One region of the Caldimonas aquatica genome, then DNA from elsewhere that is predicted to be linked to it. Evidence: riboswitches for the same ligand, from Rfam matches in the RefSeq annotation. Region 1 holds a riboswitch; the other holds the start of a gene.
What was found. Region 1 has a riboswitch for thiamine pyrophosphate ahead of OMP39_RS06530 (TonB-dependent siderophore receptor). Riboswitches for the same ligand answer to the same signal wherever they lie in the genome.
Positions count from the first base shown of each region.

Region 2: another riboswitch for thiamine pyrophosphate. It lies ahead of thiC (phosphomethylpyrimidine synthase ThiC); the one in region 1 lies ahead of OMP39_RS06530 (TonB-dependent siderophore receptor).

Region 1 is NZ_CP110257.1:1,458,662-1,474,214, reverse strand. It holds gene OMP39_RS06595 (histone deacetylase family protein) at 1-930, opposite strand, end outside; gene OMP39_RS06590 (IS5 family transposase) at 1,201-2,181, opposite strand; gene OMP39_RS06585 (phasin family protein) at 2,388-2,939, shown strand; gene OMP39_RS06580 (patatin-like phospholipase family protein) at 3,151-3,948, opposite strand; gene OMP39_RS06575 (sulfite exporter TauE/SafE family protein) at 4,244-5,011, shown strand; gene OMP39_RS06570 (nitrite/sulfite reductase) at 5,022-6,734, shown strand; gene OMP39_RS06565 (DUF934 domain-containing protein) at 6,750-7,235, shown strand; gene OMP39_RS06560 (phosphoadenylyl-sulfate reductase) at 7,232-7,984, shown strand; gene cysD (sulfate adenylyltransferase subunit CysD) at 7,981-8,940, shown strand; gene OMP39_RS06550 (sulfate adenylyltransferase subunit 1) at 8,940-10,217, shown strand; gene cobA (uroporphyrinogen-III C-methyltransferase) at 10,245-11,006, shown strand; gene fdxA (ferredoxin FdxA) at 11,167-11,490, shown strand; gene OMP39_RS06535 (NAD(P)/FAD-dependent oxidoreductase) at 11,513-12,601, shown strand; TPP riboswitch at 12,724-12,824, shown strand; gene OMP39_RS06530 (TonB-dependent siderophore receptor) at 12,824-15,049, shown strand; tRNA gene OMP39_RS06525 (tRNA-Asn) at 15,086-15,161, shown strand; gene OMP39_RS06520 (SOS response-associated peptidase) at 15,401-15,553, opposite strand, start outside.
Region 2 is NZ_CP110257.1:1,623,055-1,638,607, forward strand. It holds gene OMP39_RS07305 (sigma 54-interacting transcriptional regulator) at 1-185, opposite strand, end outside; gene OMP39_RS07310 (hypothetical protein) at 182-829, opposite strand; gene OMP39_RS07315 (sensor histidine kinase) at 822-2,237, opposite strand; TPP riboswitch at 2,388-2,487, shown strand; gene thiC (phosphomethylpyrimidine synthase ThiC) at 2,571-4,457, shown strand; gene OMP39_RS07325 (FAD-dependent oxidoreductase) at 4,466-5,641, shown strand; gene thiS (sulfur carrier protein ThiS) at 5,638-5,898, shown strand; gene OMP39_RS07335 (thiazole synthase) at 5,900-6,706, shown strand; gene thiD (bifunctional hydroxymethylpyrimidine kinase/phosphomethylpyrimidine kinase) at 6,703-8,337, shown strand; gene bioB (biotin synthase BioB) at 8,381-9,382, shown strand; gene OMP39_RS07350 (SDR family oxidoreductase) at 9,719-10,582, shown strand; gene egtB (ergothioneine biosynthesis protein EgtB) at 10,601-11,872, opposite strand; gene egtD (L-histidine N(alpha)-methyltransferase) at 11,869-12,861, opposite strand; gene OMP39_RS07365 (CBS domain-containing protein) at 13,081-13,539, opposite strand; gene OMP39_RS07370 (S8 family peptidase) at 13,623-15,131, shown strand; gene OMP39_RS07375 (hypothetical protein) at 15,140-15,373, shown strand; gene OMP39_RS07380 (four-helix bundle copper-binding protein) at 15,416-15,553, opposite strand, start outside.

The DNA of each region.
Region 1 (15,553 bases):
AGGAGAACGTGGATGAACGGCGACGGCCTGCGCGATACGCAGGGTCTCCAATTGGATCGCGACGGTCTGATGGATGTCGTGCCCGTAGCCGCCGGCCATGGTCACGACCACCGGCACCCCCCGCTCGCGCATGGATGCGAACACCCTGCGGTCGCGCTCGGCAAGGCCGGCCGCCGAGACCTTCAGCCGGCCCAGACGATCCCCCTCGTGGGGGTCCGCTCCGGCCAGGTAGAACACCAAGCCCGGAGGCCGGTTCTCGTGGTGCCGCCACACCGCGCGCAGGGCCTCGTCCAGCGCGTCGAGGTACGGCTCGTCGGTGCACCCGTCGGCCAGCTCGACGTCCAGGTCGCTGCGTTCCTTGCGAAAGGGGAAGTTGCGTTGGCCGTGCAAGGACACCGTGTAGACCGTCGGGTCGTCCGCGAAGATGGCCGCCGTGCCGTTGCCCTGGTGCACGTCCAGGTCCAGCACCAGCACCCGCAGCAGAGCCCGGTGTCTGCGGTGCCACTCGGCCTGCATCAGCCGGGCCGCCACCGCGACATCGTTGAACACGCAGAAACCGCCCCCGCGATCGGCGTACGCATGGTGCGTCCCCCCGGCGAGGTTCGCCCCGACCCCGTCGTCCAGCGCTGCCCGGGCAGCGGCGATCGTCGCGCCGACCGAACGGCGAGCGCGCTCCGCCATCGCGGGCGACCATGGAAACCCGATCTCCCGCTGCTCCTGGGACGTGAGCCACCCCTGCGCCACGGCGCTCACGTACCGCGGGTGATGGGCGAGCGCGAGTTCGCCGTCGGACGCCGGCTGGGCCTCCTCCAGCCGCACCTGCGGCAACTCGGCCGCGACCCGGTCGCGCAGCAGGCCGTACTTCTGCATCGGGAACCGGTGCCCCGGCGGCAGAGGCAGCACGAAATGGTCGCAGTAGAAGGCTCTCATGAAGGGGTGGGCCAGGCGCCACCAGCCTGGCAGGCCGGCCTGGAGCCCTGGGCCGATTGTGCCGCGCGAACGTCGGCCGTCACGTCACGCGGGTGTCACCTGCGGATGCCAGGATGCCCTGCCCTCGTCCACTGCGCACAGCCTGGCCCGTTAGGGAAGGTCTGAACAACCCGCTCTGCCGCCCGGATTGCGGCATCGTGGCGCCGGCCTGGCGTCGCTTTCGAGCCGGATTTCGCCCGTGCAGGGCGGTTTTTGGCGGGTTTCCCCGCCTTACGGACGCACTGCTCCCGTCGTCGGCAACAAACGCCGGCGCGCCATCCACAGGTTCGACAGCGCGAACAGCGTCAGCACCTGCGCCGCGTTCTTCGCCAGGCCGCGGTAGCGCACCTTCGTGTAGCCGAACTGCCGCTTGATCACCCGGAACGGGTGCTCCACCTTCGCCCGCAGACTGGCCTTGTAGCGCTCCCACCGCTCGGCGTAGCGCCGCTCGCGCTCGTTCTTCATCGCACGCAGCTTCGACGGCTTCTCCGCGATCAGGAATCCGGCGTCCACGTCCTGCAGCTCCTCGCGCTTCTCGGCACCCGTGTAGCCGCTGTCGCCGCACACCGTGTCTTCCCGGCCGTGCAGCAGCTTGTACACCTGCGTCACGTCGGCCACGTTCGCCGCCGTGCATTCCACGTGGTGCACCAGACCGGACGCGTCATCCACGCCGATGTGCGCCTTCATCCCGAAGAACCACTGGTTGCCCTTCTTGGTCTGGTGCATCGCCGGATCGCGCTCGCCCGCCTTGTTCTTGGTCGAGCTCGGCGCACTGATGATCGTGGCATCCACGATCGTGCCACTGCGCAGGCTCAGGCCCTTGCGCTGAAGATGGGCGTTGACCTGCTCGAAGAGCTTCTCGGCCAGCCCGTGCGTCTCCAACAGCCGGCGGAAGTTGAGGATCGTCGTCTCGTCCGGGATGTCGGCAAGCCCGCCCAACTGCGCGAAGCGGCGCATCACCGGCGTGTCGTACAAGGCTTCTTCCATCGCCGGGTCGCTGAGCGCATACCACTGCTGCAGGAAGTGGATGCGCAGCATCGTCGCCAACGGATAGGGCTGGCGACCGGGACGGCCCATCTTCGGGTAGTGCGGCTCGATCAGACCCAGCAGCGCCTGCCACGGCACCACCTGCTCCATCTCCGCCAAAAACACCTCGCGCCGCGTGCGCTTGCGGCTCCCCAGACCCTCGGCATCACCGAACGACAGCTGCATCGCACTCACCCCGATCACGGTGAGGCATTGTCGCGCAATCGGGCGGAGTTGTTCAGACCTTCCTTAGAGGACCGCCCCTAATTTTGCTGCATCGCAACAACGAAGGCTTGCAATGCCCGCTCCAGTCCTTATACTGAAGTCATGCTGCAGCGCAACATACAGTCAACAAGCGCTGAGCACATCTAACCTGCCATGGAGGTATTCACATGTTGACCGCTGAACAAATCATTGCTGCCCAGAAAGCCAACGTCGAGACCGTGTTCGGTCTCACCCAGAAGGCCCTGGAAGGCGTCGAGAAGCTCGTCGAGCTGAATGTCCAGGTTGCCAAGACGTCGCTGAAGGAAGCCGCCGACCACGCCCAGGCCGTCCTGTCGGTCAAGGACGCCCAGGAACTGCTAGCCTTGCAAGCCAGTCTGCTCCAGCCCGTCGCCGAGAAGGCCGCTGCCTACAGCCGCCACCTCTACGACATCGCCTCGTCCACCAACGCCGAGGTCGGCCGCGTGGCGGAGGAGCAACTGGCGGACATGCAGCGCAAGTTCCTGGCTGTGGTGGACACGGCGATCAAGAACGCGCCCGCCGGCACCGAGAACGCCGCCGCGCTGGTGAAGTCGGCCGTGACCGCCGCCAACAACGCGTTCGAGAGCGTGCACAAGGCCGTGAAGCAAGCGGCGCACGTGGCCGAGGCCAACATCCAGGCGGTGACGAACACCGCCGTGAAGGCGGCCGAGGCGGCCAAGCCCAAGCGAGCCGCGGCCTGAGGAGTAGGTAAAACTTTGTATAGGGCTTGAACTTCGAACCGGTAGCCCTATCTACAGGGTAGCCGTGATGCTTCACGGTCTCCCTGAAAGGTTGTCTCCTCGGTACCTTTCGAGATCCCCTTCAAGGTACCTTCGGCCCGGTGGTCCTCCACCGGGCTTTTTTTTTGCTTCTGCCGCCCGGCCTCGATCCGCCCGTCCGCCCGCAGGGCCCTCAATGGGCCTTCGCGCCGGCGATCTTGGCTTTGATCTCGGCAATGGCGGCCTGGGCGGCCTCGCGTCCTGCCTGGATGGACCGTGCCCGCGCGGCGAAGTCGGCGCTGGACACGCCGTTCAGCTTGGGCCGGATCACGACGTCCGCCTCGCGCAGTTCGAACTGGTTGATGCTGCGCCCCATGATGGCGAAGGTCTGGAGCAGCAGCCTCACCGCGTCGCTCACCGGGTTGCCCTGCGGCACGGCGGAGATGTCCACGGCGATGACGACGTCCGCCCCCATCTGGCGCGCGAACCGCACGGGCACCGGCGAGACCAGGCCGCCGTCGACATACTCCCGCCCATTGATGCGCACCGGCTGGAACACCGCCGGGACCGCGCTCGAGGCCCGGACGGCCGTGCCGGTATCGCCGCGCTGGAACAGGATGGGCTCGCCTGTGCCGAGGTCGGTCGCCACCACGCCGAGGGGCACGTTCATCTGCTCCAGGCGTTTGCCGCCCACCTGCTGGTTCACATAGCGTGCCAAGGCCTCGCCACGGATCACACCGCGCAGCGGGTACGACCAGTCGCTGATGGTGTACTCGTCCATCGACGCCGCGAGGCTGGCCAACTGGGCCGGGGTCTTGCCGGCCGCGTACAGCGCCGCGACCACGCTACCGGCCGAGGTCCCCACCACCAGATCGGGGCGGATCCCTTGCTCCTCCAGCACCTGCAGCACCCCGATGTGCGCGAAGCCCCGGGCCGCCCCGCCGCCGAGCGCGAGCCCAATGCGCGGCGGTCGCGCGGGAGGCGTCGGCACCGTCGCGGATGGCGGCTGCGGTGGGGGCGGAGTGACGGTGGTGGTCGAAGAGCCGGGGGGCACGGTCTGGCAGGCGGCCAAGGCCGCGCAAAGCAGAACCGTCGCGGCCCGCCGAGGGACGAGCGTTCGGAAAGCGCCGACGAGCACGGGGATCATGGGCCCGGCATTCTAGGACCCACCAAATAACTGAACGCGATAACCAATCAACGAATTTGTAGTTCCAATATATATAGCGTCCTCCTACAGTGCGTCTTCACTCGTCGCCAGTCGGCGGCCTCGGGTACGAAGGGCAGGTATGGATTGGATTGCGGTGATCAGCGGGTTCGGTGTCGGTGCCATCGTCGGGATGACCGGGGTGGGCGGAGGCTCGTTGATGACGCCGCTGCTGATCTCGGTGTTCAAGCTGAACCCGGCTGTCGCCATCGGGACCGATCTGTGGTTCGCCGCCCTGACCAAGATCTCCGGCTCCGTGGCTCACCAGCGGCACGGCAACGTCGATTACCGCATCGCCGGACTGCTGCTGGCCGGCAGCATCCCGGCCACGCTGGCCATGATCGGATTGATGCACGCCACGGGCATCACCAAGGGGTGGGCCAGTGCCTTGACCTTGTCTCTGGGCATCGCGCTGCTGCTCACGGCGGTGACCGTCGCCTACAAGCAGGCGTGGCACCGCGTCGCGCTGAAGCTGCAACGCTGGCTCCCGGAGCACCGAAAGCCGGCACTCACGGTCGCCGCCGGCGCCATCCTGGGCGTGCTGGTCTCGCTCAGTTCGATCGGCGCGGGTGCGATCGGCGCGACGCTGATTCTCTTCCTCTACCCCCGCCTCGAGGCGCGTCGCCTCGTCGGCACCGACATCGCCCACGCCGTGCCGCTCACGCTGGTGGCCGGCATCGGCCACGCCTCGCTGGGCCACGTGGACTGGCCGCTCCTCGCGGCGCTGCTGATGGGCTCGGTGCCGGGGATCTGGATCGGCGCCCAGCTCACCCGCCGCATGCCCGACCGCCTGGTGCGCGGGCTGCTGTGCGTGTCGCTCGTGACGGCCGGGCTCAAGGTCATTCACTGAAACAGGCACGATGTACCGCTACACCGAATTCGACAAGCAGTTCATCAAGCTGCGGGCTGCGCAGTTCCGCGATCAGCTCGAGCGCCACTTGGCGGGCACGCTGAGCGACGATGATTTCCGTCCGCTGCGGCTGCAAAACGGGTGGTACATCCAGCGGCACGCGCCGATGGCACGCATCGCCATTCCGTATGGCGAGCTGAACTCGGCGCAACTGCGCCGCCTCGCCAGGATCGCCCGCGAGTACGACCGCGGCTACGGTCACTTCACGACGCGCCAGAACATCCAGTTCAACTGGATCCCGCTGCACCGCGCGGCCGACGTGATGGAGGAACTGGCCGAGGTGGACATGCACGGCATCCAGACCTCCGGCAACTGCATCCGCAACATCACGAGCGACGCCTTCGCGGGCATCGCGCCGGACGAGGTGGTGGACCCGCGTCCCTATTGCGAGATCCTGCGCCAGTGGTCGACGCTGCACCCGGAGTTCGCCTTCCTGCCGCGCAAGTTCAAGATCGCGGTGACGGGCGCGAAGGAAGACCGCGCAGCCCTGGCCTGGCACGACATCGGGCTGCACCTGGTGCGTAACGAGGCGGGGGACGTGGGCTTCAAGGTGCTGGTGGGCGGCGGCATGGGCCGCACGCCGATCACCGCTACCGTCGTGCGCGAGTTCCTGCCGTGGGAGCAGATCCTCGTCTACATCGAGGCGATCGTGCGCGTCTACAACCGCTATGGCCGGCGCGACAACATCTACAAGGCCCGCATCAAGATCCTCGTCAAGGCCGAGGGCCCTCGCTTCATCGACGACGTCGAGGAGGAGTTCCGGGCGATCCTCGAGCGCGATGTCGACGGCGCGGCTCACCTCCTCACGCAGGATGAGTTGGACCGCGTGGCCCAGCACTTCGACGTGCCGGCCGGGGTGCGATACGACGCGGCCAATGACTCGCTCGCCGTGGACGTGGGCGAGGTGCCCGTGGCCTTCCGCCGCTGGCTGGAGCGCAACGTGCATGCGCACCGCTTCCCCGGCTACCGGGCGGTGACGCTGTCGCTCAAGCGAGTGGGCCAGGCACCCGGGGACGTGACGGCCGAGCAGATGGAAGCCGCGGCCGATCTCGCGGAGCGGTTCAGCGCCGGCGAGATCCGCGTCACGCACGACCAGAACCTGGTGCTGCCCTGGGTGCGCGAGAGCGAGCTCTACGCCCTGTGGCAGGCCGCCAGGGCCGCGAGCTTCGCGACGCCGAACGTGGGCCTGCTGACCGACATGATCGCCTGCCCCGGCGGCGACTTCTGCGCACTGGCCAACGCCCGCTCGATCCCCATCGCCGCGGCGATCACCGAGCGCTTCCAGGACCTCGACGAGCTCTATGACATCGGCGACATCGACGTGCACATGAGCGGCTGCATGAACTCCTGCGGCCACCACCACAGCGGCCACATCGGCATCCTCGGCGTCGACAAGGACGGCTCCGAGTGGTACCAGATCACCCTCGGCGGCTCCGACGGTTCGACGCCCAGCGGCGCGGCCGTCGCCGGCAAGGTGATCGGCCCGTCGTTCGCGGCCGACGAGGTGCCCGACGTGATCGAGGCGGTGATCGAGATCTACCGCGAGCAACGCGCGGCCCACGAGCGCTTCATCGACACGGTGAAGCGCCTCGGGCTGGAGCCCTTCAAGGCGGCGGCCAACGCCGTGCGACGCACCACCGGCGGCAAGGCGATGGCCGCCTGACGAGGAGCCCCGCACATGAACTTCATCGACCCCCTACACGACGACTGGACGCCCTGGGCCGATGGCGAGCCGGGCACTCCCCTGCCCAATCGCCTGCTGACCTGGGCCCAGTGGCAGCAGGTGCGCGAGCAGTGGCCGGCGGACGTGCCGGTGGGCGTCGCCTTCCCGAACGATGCGGACATCGAGGCGCTGGAACCGGACCTGCCCCGCATTGCGCTGGTCGCCCTGCACTTCCCCAAATGGACCGACGGCCGCGCCTACAGCCAGGCGCGCCTGCTGCGCAACCGCTATCGCTTCAGCGGCCAGGTGCGGGCCACCGGCGACGTGGTCGTGGACATGGTGCCGCTCCTGCACCGCACCGGCTTCGATGCGGCCGTGCTGCGCGAAGGCCAGAGCGCCGAGGTCGCCCGGCGCTTGCTCGCGCACTTCCCGGCGTACTACCAGGGCGACGTGCACGAGCGCCAGCCGCGCTTTCGCCGCCCGGAAGGAGCTGTTGCATGAGCGCGATCGAACTCTATGCCCGTCACACCCCGGGCTTCGAAGCCCGGGTGGACCACGCCCTGGCCGTGCTGCGCGAAGCGGCCGCGCGGCATCCGGGTCGTGTGGTCCAGGCCACGAGCCTTGGCGCGGAGGACATGGTCCTCACTGACCTCATCGCCCGTCACGGCCTGCCCATCGCGCTCGGCACGCTCGAAACCGGCAAGCTGCACGACGAGACGGTCGCGCTGATCGGGCGCATCGAGGAGCGCTATGGTGTCGGCGTCGAGGTGTACCGGCCGGTCGAGGAGACGGTGGTTCACTTCGTGCGCACGCACGGCGAGAAGGCGATGTACCAGAGCATCGACCTGCGCAAGCAGTGCTGCGCGATCCGCAAGCTCGAGCCGCTGGCGCGCATGCTGAACGGCCGCAGCGCCTGGATCACCGGTTTGCGCCGCGAGCAGTCGAACACGCGCGCCGAGGTGCCCTTCAGCGAAGCGGACGACCAGGGCCGCACGAAGTACAACCCGCTCGCCGACTGGAGCTGGAACGACGTGTGGCACTACATCGCCACGCATCGAGCCCCCTACAACCCGCTGCACGACCAGTTCATGCCCAGCATCGGCTGCGCCCCCTGCACCCGCGCCATCGCCGTGGGCGAGGACTTCCGCGCCGGGCGCTGGTGGTGGGAGGACGAGAAAGCCAAGGAGTGCGGGCTGCACGTGAAGCAGGAAGAACCCGCCGTCGTATCGATCATCGGAGCCCACGCATGAACGCCCCCGTCAGCCTCGACAAGCTGTTGCCGGAGCTGGACCATCGGCACCTGGACTGGCTGGAAGAAGAAGCGATCTTCATCCTGCGCGAGACCGCCGCCGCCTTCGAGCGCCCCGCCCTGCTGTTTTCCGGCGGCAAGGACTCGTGCGTCGTGCTGCGCCTGGCCGAGAAGGCCTTCAAGACCCACGTGGGGCAAGGCCGGTACAAGGGCCGCCTGCCCTTTCCGCTGCTGCACGTCGACACCGGCCACAACTTCCCGGAGGTGATCGAGTTCCGCGACCGGCGGGTGGCCGAGATGGGCGAACGCCTGGTCGTGGCCCACTTGGAGGACTCCATCAAGCGCGGCAAGGTGCGTCTGGCGCACCCGCTCGAGTCGCGCAACGGCCACCAGACGGTCACGCTGCTGGAGGCCATCGAGGAGCACCGCTTCGACGTGCTGATCGGTGGCGCCCGGCGCGACGAGGAGAAGGCCCGCGCGAAGGAACGCATCTTCTCGCACCGCGACAGCTTCGGCCAATGGCAACCCAAGGAGCAGCGACCCGAGCTGTGGACGCTGTTCAACACCCGCATCAAGCCGGGCGAGCACATGCGGGCCTTTCCCATCAGCAACTGGACCGAGCTGGACGTGTGGCTCTACATCGCGCGCGAGAACATCCCGTTGCCGAGCCTGTACTACGCGCACGACCGCCAGGTGGTGCGGCGCAAGGGCCTGCTGGTGCCGGTGACCGAGGTCACCCCCGTGCAGCCCGGCGAGCAGGTCGAGACCGCGCAGGTGCGCTTCCGCACGGTCGGTGACATGACCTGCACCTGCCCGGTGGAAAGCACGGCCGCCACGCCGGCCGAGATCGTCGCCGAGACGCTGACCGTCACCGTCAGCGAGCGCGGCGCCACCCGCATGGACGACCGCACCTCCGACAGCTCGATGGAGCGTCGCAAGAAGGAAGGGTATTTCTGATGTCTCTGGAGCACGCCCCTCACCGCGCACTGCGCTTCTTGACGGCCGGCAGCGTCGACGACGGCAAGAGCACGTTGATCGGCCGTCTGCTCTACGACAGCCGCGCGATCCTGGCCGATCAGCTCGACGTGCTGCAAAAGAAGTCCGCCGGCGAGCAGATCGACCTGTCGCTGCTGACCGACGGCCTCGAAGCCGAGCGCGAGCAAGGCATCACGATCGATGTCGCCTACCGCTATTTCGCGACCCGCCAGCGCAAGTTCATCATCGCCGACGCCCCGGGCCACGAGCAGTACACCCGCAACATGGTGACGGCGGCGGCCGGCAGCGATGCGGCCGTCGTGTTGGTGGACATCACCAAGCTGGACACCTCCGCCCGGCCGGTCGCGCTGTTGCCGCAGACCCGCCGCCACGCGCTGCTGGCGCAGCTGCTGCGCGTGCCCAGCATCGTGTTCGCGATCAACAAGCTCGACGCGGTCGCCCAACCGCAGGCCGCCTTCGAGGCGGTGCGCGATGCGCTGCTGGACTTCACCGAGCAGGCCGCCATCCGCCCGGCGGGGATCATCCCGGTGTCGGCCCTGCGCGGGGACAACGTCACCCAGCCGCTGGAGGCGCCCTGGTACCAGGGCCCCTCGCTGCTGCAACTGCTGGAGTCGCTGCCGACCACGCAGGAGCGTCAGAGCGGCCACCTGCTGATCCCGGTGCAGTACGTGGCCCGTGAAGGCGAAGGCACCGGCAACCAGCCGCGCACGCTGTGGGGGCGCATCGCGCACGGCAGCGTCAAGGCGGGCGATTCGGTGCAGATCTTCCCGAGCGGGGAACTCGCCACCGTGGCCGAGGTGCGGCGTGCCGGCGAGGTCGTCGACGGCTGCTCGGCCGGCGAATCGGCCGGTCTGGTGCTGGACCGTCAGCTCGACGTTTCGCGCGGGGACTGGATCGCCACGCCCGGCTCCATCCGCGCCGCTCAGCGCTTTGCGGCCACGCTCGCCTGGCTCGACACCGAGCCGGCCGTCGTCGGGCGCAAGTACTGGGTGCGCCACGGCAACCGCTGGGTGCAAGCCCGCATCTCGGCGATCGACAGCCGCCTGGACATCCACACGCTGCAAGCCACCGACGCACAGGAGCTGGCCGTCAACGACATCGGCCATGTGATCGTCGAGACACAGCAGCCGCTGCCGGTGGAGCCCTATGAAGACAACCGCGTCGGCGGCGCACTGATCATCGTCGACCCCGCGAGCAACCGCACGAGTGGCGCGCTGCTCGTCAAGGCGGCGCAGTAGGACTGCGCGGGGAGCGAGGAACGAGCGATGGGAACGGTCGCATTCATCGGCGCGGGCCCCGGGGCGGCCGACCTCATCACGCTGCGCGGCGCGCGCTTGCTGGCGCAGGCCGACGTCGTGCTGCACGACGCGCTCACCGACCCGGCATTGCGCGATCTGGCGCCCCAAGCGCGGTGGATCGACGTCGGCAAACGAGGCTTTGCCGACAGCACGGGCCAGGACGCCATCAATGCGCTCCTGGTCCGCCATGCCGCACGCTCGTCGCTGGTCGTGCGCTTGAAGGGCGGCGACCCGAGCGTGTTCGGGCGGCTGGAAGAAGAACTGGAAGCGCTCGCGCGGGCGGGGTTCGAGGCCATCGTGGTGCCGGGCGTCACGGCGGCCCTGGCCGCGGCCGCCGACACCCGGCTGCCGCTGACGCGCCGCGGCAGCGGCCGCAGCGTGAGCCTCACCACCGCGATGACGCGCACCGGCGACTTGCGAGCCAGCCGCACCGCCGACACCGAGGTCTTCTACATGGCGGGCAAGCAGTTGGGCGCCTTGGCGCGCCGCCTGCAAGAGGCCGGCTGGCCGGCCGACACCCCCACGAGCGTCGTCTCGCGCGCCGGTTGGCCGGATCAACTCCACAGCCGCCACACCGTCGCCGACCTCGCACGCGCCAGCGTGCTGCACGCCGGGCGGCCCACCGTGGTGGTAGTGGGGGCGGGGGCCGCACCCCTGGGGGTCGCCCCTGCCCGGCCCGGCATCGAGCTTGCGCAGGGTCAAGTGCCGGGGAAAACCCTGGCGTCTTAAAATCGCATGTTTGCTGCTCCAATTCGCGGCTGAGGGCCGCGGGTCGCGGCGCTCAGCCGGCCGCGCGGTCGCGCCGGGCGCGGCTCGCGCCCTCGGGGCGGGAGATCAAGCGCCGCGCACACGGACATCCCGATTCACCAACCACATACGCGAGACCTGTATGACCCACGTAGTGACCGAGGCCTGCATCCGCTGCAAGTACACCGACTGTGTGGACGTATGCCCGGTGGACTGCTTCCGGGAGGGGCCCAACTTCCTGGCCATCGACCCGGACGAGTGCATCGACTGCGCGGTGTGCATTCCCGAGTGCCCGGTCAATGCCATCCTGCCCGAGGAGGACGTGCCGGCCGACCAGCAGCACTTCATCCAGCTCAACGCAGAGCTGGCGAAGAAGTGGCCGAGCATCACCAAGCGCAAGGCCCCGCTGCCCGATGCCGACGAGTGGAAGGACAAGAAGGACAAGCTCTCCGAGCTGATCCGCTGAGCATCGCAGCCCGCCCTCGTCCATGACCCGCCCGGCCGCCCCCGAATCCGCCCTTGCTGCGATCGAGACGGACGCATTGATCGTCGGTGCAGGCCCCGTGGGTCTGTTCCAGGTCTTCGAGCTGGGGCTGCTCGACATCGAGGCCCACGTGGTCGATGCGCTGACCGAGCCGGGCGGTCAGTGCATCGAGCTCTACCCCGACAAGCCGATCTACGACATTCCCGGCGTGCCGATGTGCACGGGGCGCGAGCTGACCGAGCGGCTGTTGGAGCAGATCCGGCCGTTCGCGCCCACCTTCCACCTGGGTCAAGAAGTGACCGCGCTCGCCCGCCGCGAAGACGGGCGATTCGACATCGGCACCTCGCTGGGGACGCGGTTCGTTGCCAAGACCGTCTTCATCGCGGCCGGCGTCGGCGCCTTCCAGCCGCGCAAGCTGCATCTGCAAGGGGCCGACACGCTGGAGGATCGGCAGATCTTCTACCGGGTGCGCCGCCCGCAGGACTTTGCCGGCAAGCACCTCGTCATCGCCGGCGGCGGCGATTCCGCCCTCGACTGGGCCATCCACTTCGCCCAGGAAGGCGCTCATCGTGCCGCCAGCGTCGTGCTGGTGCATCGGCGCGACGGCTTCCGGGCCGCACCGGCGTCCGTCGCCCGCATGCGCGAGCTGTGCGATGCCATGCAGATGCAGTTCCTCGTGGGCCAGATCAGCGGGCTGGAAACGGCGGGCGAGCGCATGGCGGGTGTCAAGGTCACCTCCCCGGACGGCTTGACGAGGGTGGTGCCGGCAGAGGCCTTGCTCGTCTTCTACGGCCTGAGCCCCAAGCTGGGCCCGATCGCGCAATGGGGGCTCGCGATCGAGCGCAAGCAGCTGGTCGTCGACACCGAGAAGTTCGAGACCAGCGAGCCGGGCGTCTTTGCCGTGGGCGACATCAACACCTACCCGGGCAAGAAGAAGCTCATCCTCTGCGGCTTTCACGAGGCCGCGCTCGCCGCTTTCGGCGCGGCCCGCTACGTGTTCCCGGACAAGCCGGTCCATCTGCAATACACGACCACGAGCCCCAAGCTCCACAAGGCGCTGGGCGTCGAGCCGCCCTCCTTCGACGACGAGTGAGCCGGCGCGCGCGGCGCCGGCCAGCCTTTGCGGCCACCGCAAACGCAGCAGGACGCACCGCAACGGTCTCGTTGGGGCGATAATCCACATTCTGAACGCGGCCCCGCCCAGGCGACGCCGCGTTCATTCGCTAGGGGTGTTGGAGCGTGGCCGCTCCGACTGAGAGAGTCCCTTCGAACCTGATTGAGGTAATCCTCGCGCAGGGAAGCGACCGAAAGCGGCGTGCATCCACGCCCTCTCGAAAGCCGCCACCTGCGCCACCTAGGACTGCAGATGGCGCACATCCACCCTTCTTCCTCCCGTCGTTCGCATTTCGTTCGGCGTCGCTCCCCCATCGCGGCTGCGTGCCTGCTGTGGTGCGGCTGGGCGGCCGCGCAGACGGACCAGACGGCCCTGCCCGCGATCACCGTCAAAGGCCAGGAGCGGCCACCCGCCAGCGTCACCGGCTTCGGGCAAGAGCCGCTGGCGCGGACCCCGCTCCAGGCGCAGGCATGGACGCTGGACGATCTCAAGGACCGCGGCGCCACCCGCCTGGCCGACGTGGTGGGCCTGGACGCCAGCATCAGCGACGCCTACAACTCCCAGGGCTACTGGGACTTCCTCACCGTGCGCGGCTTCGTGCTCGACAACCGGTTCAACTACCGGCGCGACGGCCTGCCCATCAACGCGGAAACCTCCATCCCGCTGGACAACAAGTCGGCCATCGAGATCCTGAAGGGCACGAGTGGCATCCAGGCCGGCACGAGCGCGCCGGGCGGCCTCGTGAACCATGTGGTCAAGCGCCCTGAGGGACGGACGCGCACCGTGGAGTTGGGCTGGCGCAGCAAGGCCACGGTCGGCGTCGCGGTGGACGTCGGGGATCGCTTCGGCACCGACGACCGCTTCGGGCTGCGCGTCAATGCCGCCTACGAGCACCTCGACGCGCCGCTGCGCAGCGATACCGGCCACCGCCGGCTGCTGGCGGTGGCGGGCGACTGGCGCATCGCCCCGGGCACCCTGCTGGAAGCCGAGATCGAGTCGAGCCGTCGCAGTCAACCCAGCCAGCCGGGCTTCAGCCTGCTCGGCGACCGCCTGCCCGAGCCGGTAAACCCGCGCATCAACCTCAACAACCAGAGCTGGACCCAGCCGGTGGTGATGGACGCCCTCACCGCCTCTGTGCGGCTGCGCCAAGAGCTGTCGGCCGACTGGAGCGTGACGGCGCACTATGGGACGCAGCGCCTGGACACGGACGACCGCCTGGCCTACCCCTTCGGATGCAGCGCGGTCAACCAGTATGACCGCTACTGCGCCGACGGCAGCTTCGACTACTACGAGTACGTCAGCGACAACGAACGGCGCCGCACGCAGGCGTTCGACCTTCATGCGGACGGGCAGGTGCTGTGGGGCGGCATGCGTCACCGCCTGACGGCCGGGGTACTGCTCACGCGCTACAAGGCCCGCTTCCAGGACGGGCTCAACACCTGGGCCGGCGTCGGCACCGTCGATGGAAACACCCAGGTTCCCCAGCCGTCCACGCCCTTCTTCGATGCCAACACGAACCGCACCGAGCGCAGCGTCGAGTACTACGTGCGCGACGCGGCGCAGCTGGCGCCGGGGTGGCAGCTGTGGGCGGGCCTGCGGCACACACGGCTGGCCCGCGAGAGCGTGCGCACGAGCGGAGATCCGCGCGCCACCGACTACACCCAGTCGTTCACGACGCCGTGGCTGGCGCTGGGGCATGAGGTGGCGCCCGGGCGGCTCCTTTACGCCAGCTGGGGGGAAGGGGCCGAGTCCGACGTCGTGCCGAACCGGGCTCGCTACACCAACCGCGGGCAGGCGCTCGGGCCCCTCAAGAGCCGTCAGTGGGAGCTGGGCTACAAGTCGCACGCCTTCGAAGGGCTGACGTGGGACGTGGCCTACTTCGACATCCGCCGCCCGGCCACCTCGGATGTGGGCACCGTCTGCGACGACGACACTCCCGGCGACAGCTGCACCCGCCGCTTCGACGGCCACGCACGCCATCGAGGGGTGGAGCTCGGCGCCCAACTGCGACAGGGGCCCTGGACCTGGGGCGCGAGCGCGATGTGGCTGCATGCACGCCGCGAAGACAGCGCCGACCCGTCGCTCGATGGCAAGCGACCGGTCAACGTGCCGCGTCACGCCTTCAAAGCGACGGCCGACTACCGCGTGCCGAGCGTCGAAGGGCTGCGAATCGGCGCGACCCTGGTGCACGAGGGCGATCGCATGGTGCTGCCCGACAACAGCGTGCGCATTCCCTCCTGGACCCGCTACGACCTCGGTCTGACCTGGCAGCAGCGCAGGAGCGGCACGGTGCTCACCTGGCGCGCCGGCGTGGAGAACCTGACCGACAAACGCGCCTGGCGCGAGTCGCCGTATCAGTTCGGCCATGTGTACCTCTACCCGCTCGCGCCGCGCACCTTCCGCGTCGCGCTGCAAGCAGACTTGTAAAGCCGCAAAAACTCGTTCTATAATGCGAGGCTCTGTTCCCCGATAGCTCAGTCGGTAGAGCGACGGACTGTTAATCCGCAGGTCCCTGGTTCGAGCCCAGGTCGGGGAGCCAAAAACAGCAAAAGCCCCAGCGTTGGAAGCAGCCGACGCTGGGGCCTTTTCCTTTGCGCTGGGTGCCTCTTCTGGTGCCACCTCCTCCCGTTTCACCTCCCGCTTCCCCTCCCCGCTACGCCGCGCTGCATTCAGCCTTCGGCTTTGCTTCGTTGGTGCCACCCTCGCTGCCAGTGTCCGGTGGCTTCTCGCCGCTCTCTCCTTTCGACTTCCTTCCGGATGCGCGGCTTGCGAATCCGTTCAGGCCGCGAGTCGGTGTTCGTAGTACGGGCGGTCGCGGTCGTCGAGGATCGCATAGAGCGCTTGCAGGTTCGAAGGGTCGGGGTTGAGCCACGCGTCCAGGTGCTCCGGCTTGATCGGCACGAGACATCGGTCGTGCCCGGCGGCAGCCAC
Region 2 (15,553 bases), 160 kb from region 1:
ATGCCGTCCTTGCCCGGCAACTGCACGTCGCTCAGCACGAGGTTGGGCCGCTCGACGGCGAGCTGCGCCAGTGCGGCCTCGGCGGATTCGACCGCCGTCACCCGGTATCCCGCGGCCTGCAGCCGCATCGACAGCAGGCGCAGCATGTCGGGATCGTCGTCGACGACCAGGACGTGGGCACTCATCGTGATGCGTCTCCGTTGGGTCGCGGGGTCGGCGCCGGTCCGCCCGGCGCGGCGGGGCCCGGGGGCGGTGCCGGACTGCGCGGCGCGAGACTGCGCTCGATCGCCTTCAAGGCCTCCAGTTTCTCGTTGAGCTGGTCCAGCCGGCGTTGGGCTTCGAGCAGGCGCTGGTTCTGGCGATCCAGCAGGTCCTCGACCCGCCGCTGCTCCTGATAGCGCGCTTGCAACAACCGGGCCAGCGGGTGCCAGGGGGTGACGTCCGGCGCAGTGGACTTGAGCAGTGCGTCCAGGAGCACCAGGGCACGCTGGATGTCGTTCGGCCCGCGCGTGAAACCGAGCACGATGGCCTGCTCCATCACCGCAGCCGGGGTGGTGGGCGTCTCCGCGAGGCGGGCCAACTCCTTCTGCAACTCCGCAGGCGGCATCACGCGCACGCGCTCGAAGTACGCCAGCACATGGCGCGCGGCCGCGTCGGTCGGCTCGAACACCTGGACCTGCATCTCGACGGGCACGCGCACCGGCACCTTCACCTGGCGCACCTCGGTCACCTCGGGCAGCGGGGCGCAGGCCGCTGCGGCCAGCGCGAGGAGCCACACGACCGCACGCAGCGGCACGGTCAGGGCGGGGGAGTGCAGGCAATCAGGCATGGGGCAACTCGATACGGAAGTGGGCACCCGGGCCCTCGGGCAGCAGTTGCACGCGCCCACCGTGGGCCGCCACGTACTCCTGCACGATGGACAAGCCGACGCCGGTGCCGCGGGCCGCACCTTCGGGCTGGCGCTCGCCGCGATAGAACGGCTCGAACACACGCTCGCGGTCGGCGGGTGCCACGCCGGGGCCCTCGTCGGTGATGTCGATGATGAGCCGGTCGCCCAGATGACTCAGCCGCCATTCGACGGTGCCGCCGGCAGGGCTGAAGCGGATCGCGTTGGACAGCAGGTTGCCCAGCGCAATGCCGAGCTTGTCCGGGTCCACGTCGGCCCAGGCCGGGTCGCCTTCGACACGCACTTGCAGCTGCTTGGCTTGCCATTGCAGCTTCTGCTCGTCGAGCAGACGCTGGATGAGCGCCGTCAGGTCCACGCGCCGGCGCTGCAAGCGGCGCGCCTCGAACGCCGCGGCGTTGAAGCGCAGGAGGTCTTCGATCTGCCCCTGCAGACGTGCGGTGTTCTCCCGCAGGATCCGCACCACCTCCTTCTGATTGGCGGTGAGCGGCCCGGCCACCTCGTCTTCCAGCAGCGCCACGCCTTCGCGCATGGCGGCCAGGGGCGTCTTGAGCTCATGCGACACGTGCCGAAGGAAGCGCGCCTTGTCGGCGTCGAGCTCGGCCAGGCGCAGGCGCAGCCACTCGAGGCGGCGTCCCAGCTGCCGTACGTCCGTCGGCCCGCGGATGTCGATCGGCTGGTCCAGCCGGTTCTCGCCCAGGCCGACGATCGCGCGCTCCAGCCGCTTGAAGGGTCGAGCCAGCCACAAGCCGAAGGCCAACGCCAGCACGACGGCCGCAGCAATGGCGATGAGGACCTGCCGGCCGAAGGCCAGTCGGCTGGCCTCGAGTTCGTCCTGAAGGCGGCGCGTTCGCTCCTCGGTGGAGCGGCGGATCTGCAGCGCGATGGTGGCGTTGTGGTCGGCTAGCTCGCGAAAGGCGGCGATGAGGGCCTGTTCCCGCACGCGCGCCGTCGCGCGGGGCCCCTGCATCTGCCTGCCGATCTGCTCCACGCGCTGCCGCCAGTTCTGCACCTGCTCGGGCGGCAAATCGGGCGCGAGCCGCGCCAGCACCTGCTCGGCCTCGCGGGCCGCGTCTTCGTAGCGCTGCCAGAGCGCGCGGTCTTCCAGCACCACGTATTGGCGGGCGGCGCGCTCCATCGTCACGCTGTGGTCCATCAGGGTCTGAGCCTCGGCGGCCAGGCGCATCGACGTCTCGGACGACTGCCGGGCCTGGGCCATCAGCCGTTCGAGCGTGACGAGGCCGCGCAGCGACACCGCGGCCAGCAGCGCGGCGATGAGCAGGAAAGCCACCAGCAGCAGCTGGCGGAACGAAATGCGATGCAAGGAGACCATGGCGAGAGGCGGCAAATATAGCCTCGCGCCTACGGGGAAGTGGTATCCATTCCCACCGGCTCGCGCAGCGGGTGCCGGGGAGGGCAGCCCCTGGGCCGGCGTGCGCTGGCGCGCGTGTTGACGGGCGGGCGGGCCGCCTCCTACACTGCGCTTCGCGCTCCGGGGTGCACCTCGTGCTGAGACGGCGACCTGCCGAACCCGTGAACTTGATCCGGCTAGTACCGGCGTAAGAAGAGCAACGAATGTCCCTTGCGGCCCGTCCGTCTGAACGGCGGCCCGCACACCGCCAGGGGCACTTCCGGGGTCGCACCACATCCACCGGAAGGAGCCCCGATGAACGCCCCCGACAAGCTCTCGCAATGGCTCGCGTTGACGCGCGAGCCGTTTCCTGCCTCGCGCAAGGTCCACGTTCCCGGCCAACTGCACCGCGAGGTGCGGGTGCCGATGCGCGAGGTGCGCCTGACCAACGGCGAGAGGGTGACGCTGTACGACACCTCCGGGCCGTACACCGACCCCACGGTGGCCGTGGACGTGCGGCGCGGACTGCCGGCCCTGCGCGCGGACTGGATCGGGGCTCGCGGCGACACCGAGCCCTACGACGGGCGCGCGCCCAGGCCGCTGGACGACGGCGCCAAGCACGAGACGCGCGAGGCCGAGCGGCTGGATCGCTTGCGCCAGGAGGCGGCCGGCCTGCAACGCCGCCCGCGCCGAGCCAAGGCCGGGCACAACGTGACGCAGATGCACTATGCGCGGCGCGGCATCGTCACGCCCGAGATGGAGTTCGTCGCGCTGCGCGAGAACGGCCGGCGCGAATGGATGGCCGAGTACCTGGCCGATGCCGAACGCGAAGGCCGCCTGCGCGGCCACCCGATGGGCGCGTGCTTTCCTGAGGTGATCACTCCGGAATTCGTGCGCGAGGAGGTGGCGCGCGGCCGCGCCATCATCCCGGCCAACATCAACCACCCCGAGATCGAGCCGATGGCCATCGGCCGCAACTTCCTCGTGAAGATCAACGCCAACATCGGCAACTCGGCGGTGACTTCCAGCATCGAGGAGGAGGTGGAGAAGCTGGTGTGGGCGATCCGCTGGGGCGCCGACACGGTGATGGACCTCTCCACGGGCAAGAACATCCACACCACGCGCGATTGGATCATCCGCAACTCACCGGTGCCCATCGGCACGGTGCCCATCTACCAGGCGCTGGAAAAGGTGGGCGGCGTGGCCGAAGACCTCACCTGGGAGATCTTCCGCGACACGCTGATCGAGCAGGCCGAGCAGGGGGTCGACTACTTCACCATCCACGCCGGCGTGCGGCTGCCGTTCATCCCGATGACCGCCAAGCGCCGCACCGGCATCGTCTCGCGCGGGGGCTCGATCCTCGCCAAGTGGTGCATCGCCCACCACCAGGAGAACTTCCTCTACACGCACTTCGAGGAGATCTGCGAGATCATGAAGGCGTACGACGTGAGCTTCTCGCTGGGCGATGGGCTGCGCCCGGGTTCGCTCGCCGACGCCAACGACGAGGCGCAGTTCGCCGAGTTGCGCACGCTGGGCGAGCTGACGCAGATCGCCTGGAAGCACGATGTGCAGGTGATGATCGAGGGCCCCGGCCATGTGCCGATGCACATGATCCAGGCCAACATGGACGAGCAGCTCGAGCACTGCCACGAGGCGCCGTTCTACACGCTCGGGCCGCTCACGATCGACATCGCCCCAGGGTACGACCACATCGCGAGCGCGATCGGCGCGGCGATGATCGGCTGGTTCGGCACCTCGATGCTGTGCTACGTGACGCCCAAGGAGCACCTGGGCCTGCCCGACCGCGAGGACGTCAAGCAGGGCATCATCGCCTACAAGATCGCCGCGCATGCGGCCGACGTCGCCAAGGGCCACCCCGGCGCGCGCGCGCGCGACGACGCGCTGTCGAAGGCGCGTTTCGAGTTCCGCTGGCACGATCAGTTCAATCTCTCGCTCGACCCGGAGACGGCGCGCGACTTCCACGACGAGACGCTGCCCAAGGAGTCGAGCAAGGTGGCGCACTTCTGCTCGATGTGCGGGCCGAAGTTCTGCTCGATGAAGATCACGCAGGAGGTGCGCGAGTTCGCCGCGCGCCAGGGCGTGAGCGAGGAGGCGGCGCTCGCCGAAGGCCTGCAGGCCAAGTCGGCGGAGTTTCGCGAGGCGGGGGGCGAGCTGTACGTGCCCGTCCGGCCCGCTTCTTGAGGGCGGCCATGCGCATCGGCATTGCAGGAGCGGGCCTCTTGGGGCGCCTGCTCGCGTTCGAGCTTTCCGCGCTGGGGCACGAGGTGCACGTGCACGATCCAGCCCCCGGGCCGCGGCCCCCGTGCGGCGCCAGCCCGCGGGCGGCGGCTTGGTCCGCGGCCGGGATGCTGAGCCCCTTCGCCGAGATCGAGACCGGGGACGAGCGCCTCGCGCGCTGGGGCCTGCGCTCGATGGAGCGGTGGCAGGCGCTGGTGCCGCGCCTGCCGCACGTGTTGCCCGTGGGACTGGGGCCCCACGCCGGCGAGCAGGGCGGCTGCCACGGCGCACCGCCGGGCGGCGGGGCTCGTGCGGTCGACTTCCGCCGAGAGGGAAGTCTGTTGCTCGCCCATCGCGAGGACCTGGGCAGCGCCCGGCGCTTGCTGAGCGTGATGGCCGCGCGCCTGCCCGGCACGCACAGGCCGGCACAGCCCCTCGACCGCGAGGCCCTTGCGCGGCTGGAACCCGCGGTGCACGGGCCCGCCCATGCGTGGCTGCTGCCGGGTGAAGGGCAGATCCATCCCGTCGAGGCCTTGGAGGCGCTGTACCGCGGGGGCTGCGCGCAAGGGGTGCGCTGGCACTGGGCCTCGCCGGTGCGGCGGGTGGACCCGGGCGCGTTGTGGCTCGACGCCGCGGGCGAGTGCCGGCGTCACGACCTCGTCTTCGACGTGCGCGGGCTGGGTGCGCGGCCGCAATGCCCCGTGAGGGGAGTGCGTGGCGAGGTCTTCTGGCTGCATGCGCCGGGGGTGGCGCTGCGCCGGCCGCTGCGCCTGCTGCACCCGCGCTGGCGGGTGTACCTCGTGCCGCGCCCCGGTGACGGCGTGGTCGTGGGGGCCACCGAGATCGAGTCGGAGGACCTCTCGCCCGTGTCGGTGCGCAGCGCGCTCGGTTTGCTGAGCGCGGCGTACAGCGCGGTGCCGGCGCTGGCCGAGGCCCGCATCGTGCACAGCGAGACCAACCTGCGCCCCGCGCTGCCCGACAACCTGCCTGCGCTGCACGTGGAGTCCGGGCTGGTGCGCATCAATGGGCTGTTCCGTCATGGTTGGCTGCTGGCGCCCGCCCTGGTCGAGGAGGCGTTGCAGTGCTGCGAACTGCTGTCGTGTGCAGAGCAGTCGAGCTCCGATGTTCCCGACAAGGAGGTGGCATGACACCGCTTGGCACCCTGCCCACGCAAGCCTACGTGGACGCGCACGCGCATGGGGCGATCGCCGTCACCGTCAATGGCGCGCCGCGGCACGTGCCGCCCGGCACGACGCTCGCGCAACTCGTGGAGCGCCTGGGACGCACGCCGGCCTCGGTGGCGACCTCGATCAACGGCCGCTTCGTGGCGCGAGAGTCGCGCAGCGCCGTCACGCTGCAAGCAGGCGACGAGGTGGCCTGCTTCGAGCCCATCGTGGGAGGTTGAAATGGAGAGGCAAGACGACGTGTTCCTGCTGGCCGATGTGCCCTTGGCGAGCCGCTTCCTGCTCGGCTCGGCGGGCTACCCGTCGCCGCAGGTGCTGCGCGAGGCGATCGCGGCGGCGGGGACCGAGGTGGTGACGCTGGGCCTCAAGCGCCAGCTGTCCGATGCGGGGCAGTTGGCAAGCGGCGCCGGCAGCTTCGTGCAGATCGTGCGCGACAGCGGGGCGCGGCTCCTGCCCAACACGGCCGGCTGCCGCACCGCGCGCGAGGCGGTCACGCTCGCTCACATGGCGCGTGAGCTCTATGGCACCCACTGGATCAAGCTCGAGGTGGTGGGCGACGAGCACACGCTGCAGCCCGACCCCTGGGAGCTGGTCGAGGCCGCGTGCGAGCTGGTGCGCGAGGGCTTCGAGGTCTTTCCTTACTGCACCGACGACCTCGTCACCTGCCAACGCCTGCTCGATGCGGGCTGCCGCGTCCTGATGCCGTGGGGCGCGCCGATCGGCTCCGGCCAAGGGCTGCTCAACCCCTGGGCCTTGCGGACGCTGCGCGAGCGCCTGCCAGACGCGACGCTCATCGTGGACGCGGGCATCGGCCGGCCTTCGCACGCGGCGCAAGCCATGGAGCTGGGCTACGACGCCGTGCTGCTCAACTCGGCGGTCGCCCAGGCGGCCGACCCGGTGGGCATGGCCGCGGCGTTCCGCCATGCCATCGAGGCGGGGCGGCTGGGGTGGCGGTCGGGCCTGCTCGCCCCGCAGCCCATGGCGGTGCCTTCCACACCGGTGTGGGACCGTCCGCTCGAGCTTCCATGAGCGCCCCCGCATCGTCGATGCCGCCGCCGGTCGTCTGGAGCATCGCGGGCTCGGACAGCGGCGGCGGGGCCGGACTGCAGGCAGACCTCAAGGCTTTCGAGGCGTTCGGGGTTCACGGCTGCACGGCGGTGGCGGCGATCACCGCGCAGCATTCCCTCCGGGTGTGTCGCAGCGAGCCCGTGGCCCCCGACTTGCTCGAGGCGCAACTCGCGGCGCTGGCCGAGGACTTGCCGCCCGTGGCGATCAAGCTCGGCATGTTGGGCAGCGTGGACAACGTGCACTGCGTGGCGCGCTGGGTGGACCGGCTGCGGCGGGAAAGGCCGCTCGCCCTGGTGATCGACCCGGTCTGGCGGGCGACCACGGGCGCGGCCTTGGCGGCTTCGGCGTTGCGCGAGGCCTGCCTCGACGAATTGCTGCCGCGCGCCACGATCGTCACGCCCAACCGCGCCGAGGCGGCCTGGCTGCTCGGGATGGAGCGCCTGGAAGCGCACGAGGTGCCTGAGGCCGCGCGTGAGCTGCGTGCCGCCGGAGCCCGCGCCGTGGCGATCACGGGCGGCGACGCACGCGAGCCGGGCGGCGATGGACTGGCGGCCGACTGGATCGACACCCCTCAGGCGCAGGGCTGGCTGACCCTGCCGCGGGTGGACACGCCTCACCATCACGGCACCGGCTGCGTGTTCGCGTCGTCGGCGGCCGCGGCGCTTGCCCTCGGCCATTGCGAGGCGGATGCGCTGGTGCTCGCAAAGCTCGCCACCACCCAGGCACTGCGTCGTGGGTACGCCGCGGGGCGCGGGGCCGGTCCCGTGCGACCGGGGGCCGACTTCGCGCTGGTGCGGGGCGGGCTGCCCACGCTGCATCCCGATCGCCCGACCTGGGCGCCCGCAGGCTTTGCGCCTCTGCAGCCCGTCTGCATGGGGCTCTACGCCATCGTCGAGCGTGCCGAGCAGGTCGAGAGCGTCATCCGGGCCGGCGCTCGTGCAGTGCAACTGCGGATCAAGGCGCCGGGCGGCGAGGGCCTTCGTGCGGAAGTGCGCCGCGCGGTGGCGGCCGCGCGGGCGGCGGATGCGCAGATCTTCATCAACGATCACTGGCGCATGGCGCTGGAGGAAAGGGCCTGGGGCGTGCACCTCGGGCAGGAAGACCTGAGCGCTGTGGCCCCGCAGGACTTGGAGCGCTTGCGCAGAGCGGGCCTGCGGCTCGGCATCAGCACGCACAGCTACTGGGAGGTGTGCCGCGCCCGCGCCGAGGGCCCGAGCTACATCGCCTGCGGGCCCATCCACGCCACGGTCACCAAGAAGATGCCGTGGAGGCCGCAGGGTGAGGACAACCTGGCGTACTGGTGCCACGTGCTCGAAGAGTCCGTCGTCGCGATCGCCGGGATGGACGAGGAACGCAGCCGGCAAGCGATGCGCTGCGGCGCGGCCGGTGTGGCCGTGTTGAGAGGGCTGGTGCAGGCCGAGCGGGTGGGCGAGACCGTGGCGCGATTGCAGGCGGCCATCAACCAGGGCGTATGGCTGCCGAGGCGCGCCCCGCCCGCGAGGGCGCGTCCGACGCTCGCAGGGCCTTGTGCGGCCAGGGGGGACTCCTGGACAGAGCCCCTGGGTACAAGCCCGAGGAGCGTCGAGCGATGACGATACACTGCCGCGTCCACACCATTCGTACACGCACTTGCCCATGACCCAGGCCACTGTCGTTCAACCCGTCCACGTCGTTCGCCGCGATGCGGCCGGGGCCGCGCCTTCCGCGGCCCGCTGGCCGATCGACGCGGTGGAGGCGCTGTTCGAGCTGCCGTTCAACGACCTGCTGTTTCGTGCGCAAGAGGTGCATCGCGAGCACTTCCCGGCCAATCAGGTGCAGCTGTCGACGCTGCTGTCGATCAAGACCGGCGGCTGCCCGGAGGACTGCGCCTACTGCCCGCAATCGGTCCACTACGACACCGGGGTGGAAGCGGGCAAGCTGCTCGATGTGGAGGCAGTGAAGGCGGCCGCGCAGGCCGCCAAGGAGCAGGGGGCGACGCGCTTCTGCATGGGCGCGGCATGGCGCGCGCCCAAGGACCGCGACATCGAGAAGGTGGCCGAGCTCGTGCGCAGCGTGAAGGACCTCGGCCTCGAAGCCTGCTGCACGCTCGGCATGCTGACCGAGGAACAGGCCCGCAGGTTGAAAGACGCGGGGCTCGATTACTACAACCACAACCTCGACACCGCGCCCGAGGCGTACGGCCGCATCATCACCACGCGCGACTATCAGGACCGCCTCGACACCCTGGAGCACGTGCGCGCGGCCGGCATGCACGTGTGCAGCGGCGGCATCGTGGGGATGGGCGAGTCGCGGCGCGAGCGTGCGGGCTTGATCGCCCAGCTCGCCAACATGGACCCGTACCCCGAATCGGTGCCGATCAATCACCTGGTGCAGGTGGAAGGCACGCCGCTGCATGGGCTGGAGCCGCTCGATCCGCTCGAATTCGTGCGCACCATCGCCGTCGCCCGCATCACCATGCCCAAGGCCCGCGTGCGTCTGTCGGCCGGTCGGCAGCAGATGAGCGAGGCCGTGCAGGCGTTGTGCTTCCTGGCCGGGGCCAACTCCATCTTCTATGGCGACAAGCTCCTGACGACGGGCAACCCCGACTGGGAGCGGGACCAGCAGCTGTTCGCCAAGCTCGGTCTCTCGGCGGCCTAAGGCCCGGCGCTCGGCCGCCCGGAGCCGGGCCGCACCCCCGTGGGGGGTGGGGCGCAAGCCCCGGGGGCAAAGATACAAAGCCCGGCGCTCGGCCGCCCGGAGCCGGGCCGACACCCCCGTGGGGGGTGGGGCGCAAGCCCCGGGGGCAAAGACATAAGGCCCGGCGCTCGGCCGCCCGAAGCCGGGCCGACACCCCCGTGGGGGGTCGGGCGCAAGCCCCGGGGGCAAAGATCCAAGGCCGCCGGCCTTTCCCGCTCCGGCGCGGCTTGCGCCCGGTGGCGGGGCACGGCGCTTGCAGCGGCTTGCGACGTTCCAGCTCGTTGTAAGGAGACTGCGATGTCGCAAGACTCATCGAAGACGCTGCCGCCGCAGCAACAGGACGTGCAGCCCGGCCGCGAGGGCGAGATGCGGCCGGCGCCCAAGGCGGATGCCGAGGACTATGTCGGCTCCGGCAAACTCAAGGGCCAGGTGGCCATCATCACCGGGGGTGACAGCGGCATCGGCCGCTCGGTGGCCATCTGCTTCGCGAAAGAAGGCGCGAACGTCGTCATCAGCTACCTGAACGAGTACGAGGACGCCCGGCACACGCTGCGCAAGGTCGAGGAGCAGGGGGTGCAGTGTCTGGCTCTGGCCGGCGACATCGCCGACGAGGGCTTTCTTCAGATCCTCGTCAACTCCACGCTGGAGCGGTTCGGCCGCATCGACATCCTCGTCAACAACGCGGCCGAGCAGCATCCGAAGGAGAAGATCGAGGACGTCACCTCGGCGCAGCTGGAACAGACCTTCCGGACCAACTTCTTCTCGATGTTCAACCTCACGCGCATGGTGGTGCCGCACATGAAGCCGGGCAGCACCATCATCAACACGACGTCGGTGACCGCCTACCGGGGCAATCCGCAGCTCCTCGATTACTCGGCCACGAAAGGAGCCATCGTCGCCTTCACGCGCTCGCTGTCGAAGCAGCTCGTCAAGCGAGGCATCCGCGTCAACGCGGTGGCACCCGGGCCGGTGTGGACGCCGCTCATTCCGTCCACTTTCGACGCGCAACACGTCGAGACATTCGGCAGCAACGTGCCGATGGGGCGCCCCGGTCAGCCCGACGAGATCTCGCCGAGCTACGTGTTCCTGGCGAGCAAGGACTCGAGCTACATCAGCGGCCAGGTCCTGCACCCGAACGGCGGGGACGTGGTCAACGGGTGAGGCGAAGGCGGTGTCCGGTCAGGCGGACCACGCGAGCCGGATGCCGCTGAACTGCCACCGCGCGTGGGCAGGAAAGAAGTTGCGGTAGCTGGGCCGGATGTGGTCCGACGGCGTGGCACAGGAGCCGCCGCGCAGGACCATCTGGTTGATCATGAACTTCCCGTTGTATTCGCCCACCGCGCCAGACGCCGGACGAAAGCCGGGGTAGGGCAGGTAGGCGCTGGCGGTCCACTCCCAACAGTCTCCGTAGAGCTGCGCGAGCCCGCTGCCCGTCGCTGGGCGCGGGTGGCAGGCCGCGGCATCGCCGAGCAGCGCACCCGGCTCAGCGGCTTGGCCCCGAGCGGCCACCTCCCACTCGGCCTCTGTGGGCAGGCGCGCTCCGACCCAACGCGCATAGGCATCGGCTTCGTAGTAGCTCACGTGGCACACGGGCTCGTCTTCGAACCTCGGCCTGCGGCCGTGCAGCGTGTAGTGGGTGCCGTCGTCCTGCCAGTAAAGCGGCGCACGCCAGCCGTCGCGCCGGCAGACGTCCCACCCCTCCGACAGCCACAGTTGCGGCCGTTCGTAGCCGTCATCGTCGATGAAGCGCTGGTACTCGCCCTGCGTCACGAGCCGGGTGTCCAGTTCGTAGGCGTCCAACCAGACGCGATGGCGGGGCTGTTCGTTGTCGAAGGCGAAGCCCGGGCCTGCATGACCGATCTCGTGCAGCCCCGCTTCGATGCGCACGCGCCCCGGGGCTTGGCGGCAAGCAAGAGGCCGGGCTGCCGGCGGCGGGCGCCAGGCGGGCTGGAGCGGATTGCAGGCGAAGTGATGCTTGAGGTCGGTGAGGATCAACTCCTGGTGCTGCTGCTCGTGCTGCAAGCCGAGTTCCACCAGGTCGAGCCACGGCTGCGGCGAGGGGCCGAGTAGCAGCTCACCCATGCGTCGGTCCACGGCCTGGCGATAGGCGAGGACCTCCTGCAAGGACGGCCTCGACAACACCCCGCGCTGCGGCCGCGGGTGACGCTCCCCGACACCCACGTAGTAGGAATTGAACAGCACCCGGTACGCAGGATCGTGGGGCCGGTAGTCCCTCAGTGCCGCCTCGAGGATGAAGGTCTCGAAGAACCAGGTGGTGTGAGCCAGGTGCCACTTCACCGGGCTCGCGTCGGGCATGGACTGCACCTGGCAGTCCTCCGCGCTCAGGCCTTCGATCAGGGCCTCGGTGTGCTGGCGGATGCGCGCGTAGCGGGCAGCGGCAGTCTGCACCGCCGCGGGGCCGCTGTTCGAGCAGGCGGGGGCGACGCTCATGACGCGCGGGCCAGGAAGACGGCGAACCAGCCGTGGGGGTCCGTCCAATGCCGCACCTGCCCGTAGCCCGCCGCGCGCAGCATCGCTTCGAAACCCTCTGCCGTGTACTTGTGCGAATACTCGGTGAGGATGCTCTCGCCCGCCTCGAAGTGGCGGATCTCCTCGCCCAACCGCACCGCCTGCGGCCGGCGGCTGACGAGCCGCATCTCGATGCGCTGGTGAACGGCGTCGTAGCGTGCGACATGGTCGAAGGCGCGCGGCTCGAAATCCGCATCGAGTTCGCGGTTCACCACGCGCAGCACATTGCGGTTGAACGCGGCGGTGACACCCAGCGCGTCGTCGTAGGCCGCCTCGAGCAGCGCGCGGTCCTTGACCAGGTCCGCGCCGATGAGCAGTGCCCCCTCGCCGCCGGTGTGTCGGGCGAAGCTGGCGAGCAGCTCGGCGGCGGCTTGCGGCTCGAAGTTGCCGATGGACGAGCCGGGATAGAACAGCACGGGCGGGGCGTGGGGCCGCTCGCTCAGCACGGGATGCAAGTCGAGCGGCTCCTCGAAGTCGGTCACCACGCCCACGCACTCGATGCCGGAACGCGCGGCCTCGACCGCCTGAGCCGCCCGCACGAGCCAGGTGGGCGAGACATCGACCCCCACGTAGCGGCGTGCCTGGATCGCGGCCAGCCACGGCAGGGACTTGCTGCCGTCACCGCAGCCGAGGTCCACCCACTGCGCTGCGCGAGGAAGATGCCGGGCGATGGCGGCCCGATGGCGCTCGAGGAGCGCGCGCTCGGTGCGCGTGGGGTAGTACTCCTGCAGTTCGCAGATCGCTCCGTACAGCGCGCACCCTTGAGCGTCGTAGAAGAACTTCGGTGCGATGCGCGCGGGCCGCGCGAGCAGGCCCGCCAGCAACGAGGCTCGCCGCGCCGCTTGCGAAGGCACCCGGCCGGTGACGAGTCGCAAAGCCGAGGCGCCGGCGTCGGGCGTCGTGGCGCGCACGGCCCTGCCATGCGGCTCGGGCGACGCCGCCGGGGATGACGCCAGGGGTGACGCCGGATGTGGCGCGCAGGGGGGATCGAACATCGGTGCCTTTCGCTGCGTTCGCGGCTTGCTTCGTGTTCCGCCGTGTGCGGGCTTGGCTGCCCGCGGGCCCCGGCTCTCCGGCCGTCGCTTCGATCCTCGTGCGATTGCAGGGGGCCGTCAACCGGGCGCTTGGTGTCAATGTGTGCTCTGCGGTGCGGGCCGGTCGGGCTCGCAAGGGCTGGAGATCTCCGCGAGCACGGGGGCGATGTCGCAATCCGGCTGACGCGCCAGGTCGGCCAGCGTGACGATGCCCACCAGGCGCTCGCGGCGGTCGAGCACCGGCAGGCGGCGGATGCGCACCTGGCTCATGCGCTGGGCCACATCCTCCACGGGCTCGTCCTGCAGGCACCAACGCACCTGTTCCGTCATCACCTGCGCGACCGTCGTCGTCGCCGCTTCCAGGCCACAGGCCGCAGCCCTCACGGTGATGTCCCGGTCGGTGATGATCCCGACGAGGCGGCGGCCGACCTCGCACACCGGCAAGGCACCCACGTCGTGCCGCTCCATCGCCGCGGCGGCCTCCTGAAGACTGTCGGCGGGCAAGACCGTATGCACCTCTCGGGTCATGAGCTTCGAGACGGGGACGGGGGACATCGAAAAGGCTCCTCGCGTCGGCATTCCGGAATCGTCGCTGCATCGCAATCGGGATGCCTGCCGAAGCGACAATCCCCCGTTCCATGACGACATCGGGGGGAACCGCCTTGCAGCGCCATCGCTTTCTCGTCCTGCCGCCCGTGGGCTTCGCCGCGGGGGCCTACGCCTTGCCCCAGTCCACGAAACTCCTGCGGCAACTGGTGCCGGCCGTGGGGCCCGTGGAGACGCTTTCGGGCGTGCCGGTGAGGGTCGTCGCCTCGGCAGCGAGCGACGGAACCAAGGTGGTGGAACTCACCGCGGACGAGGTGGCGCTCTTGCAGGCCCAGGCGCCAGGGCTGCGCATCGTGCCCGAGCGACGCTACATGCCGGCGCGCGCGCCGCGGCTGCGCGTGCGTCATCGCATCTCCGCGCGCCAGCCCGCACCCCTTGCGACGGTGACGCTGCGGGTGACGACCGGAGAGGGAGCCGCGGCCGCGCCTTTGCCCGACTGCGTGCTGGTGGTGCTGACCGACACCGAGGCAGGGGTCGGCGTCGAGGGGGTGACCAACTCCCGCGGGGAACTGAAGGTGCGCTTGCCTCAGGATCTGGCGGCCTTGCCGCTCGTGGCCGCGTATCCCTTGCATGGCGCCTGGCCTCGCGAATGGAAGGCGCTGCGGCTCGGCGGGCCTCGCCTGGACCTCGCGCTGCCCGCGCTCGACGTGCGCTTCGCCGACAGCCGCAGACGGTTGTACCCGGACTCGGGGCCATCGCACGGCCAGGGTGTGCGGGTGGCCGTGATCGACACGGGGGTCGGGCCTCACAGCGCACTGCCGGTGGCACTCGGGCGCAACACGACGCTGGTCGAACCCGTGGACCGCTGGGAAGACGAGGACGGGCACGGCACCCATGTGGCCGGACTGATCGCGGGCCGACCGGCCGCGGACGGCGGGACCGGGGCGGGGGCCTTCTGGGGCGAGGCCGCGCAGGTGCGCTTGCACGCCTATCGGGTTTTCGAGCATGGCCAGGCCGGCGCCTCGAACGCTGCCATCCGCGAAGCGATCCGTCAGGCCGTGCTCGATGGCTGCGACATCCTCAACCTCAGCCTCGGCGGGGGCGACAGCGACCCGGCGATCTCGGAGGCCATCCAGTTCGCCCGTCTGAGTGGGGCGGTGTGCCTCGTCGCCGCAGGCAACGACGGCGGCCCCGTGAGCTTTCCGGCGAGCGATCCCCTCGCGGTCGCGGTGGCCGCCGTCGGCGTGCGGCACGCATGGCCTTCGCATGCGGCCACCGCGCGCCACCAAGGGCCGCCCTACGGCAAGCACCAGAGCTTCTTCGCGCGCTTTTCCAACCGGGGGCCGCAAGTGCGGCTCTGTGCGCCGGGCGTCGGGATCATTTCCACCATCCCCGGCGATCGCTACGGCGTGATGGACGGCACCTCGATGGCCTGCCCGGTGGCCGCGGGCGTGCTGGCGAGGGTGCTGGCGCTGTCCTCGCAGGTGCTGCACGCCCCGCGCGATGCCCGGCGCTCGGAAGCCATCCTCACGCTCGCGGCCCGGTGTGCCGAAGACCTGGGGATGCCTGCGGCTATGCAGGGCAAGGGCTTGGCGAGATAATCCGCTGCATGAGCCGGTTCGTGCTGTATTGCGGTGGAGAAGGGGCCGTCCGACCCGAGGAGGCGGCCCAGACATCCCGTGACGCGGGCGCGAAGGTCATCGCCACCGGCACGGGCACCGTGGTGGTCGAGGCCCGCCCGGCTCAGATCAAACTGATCTCCAGCCGCTTGCCAGGGTGGTCCTACACCTTGGAGCGGCGTGAGGTGCGCAAGCCCACACCCCCGCGGCGCAAGGCCGCCTGAGGCGAGAGAGGCCCGTCGCCCGGGCACGCGACGCGGGGGCCCTCAACCCATGATGCCCTGGCGGGGTGGCCCACCCTGGACGCCGGTGGTGGGCAGCTGGTCGATCGTAAACGTCCCCGGCAGTTCGAACCCGGCCACCTCGCGACAGCTCTGTGCGCAGGCGCGGCACGCCGCCTCGCA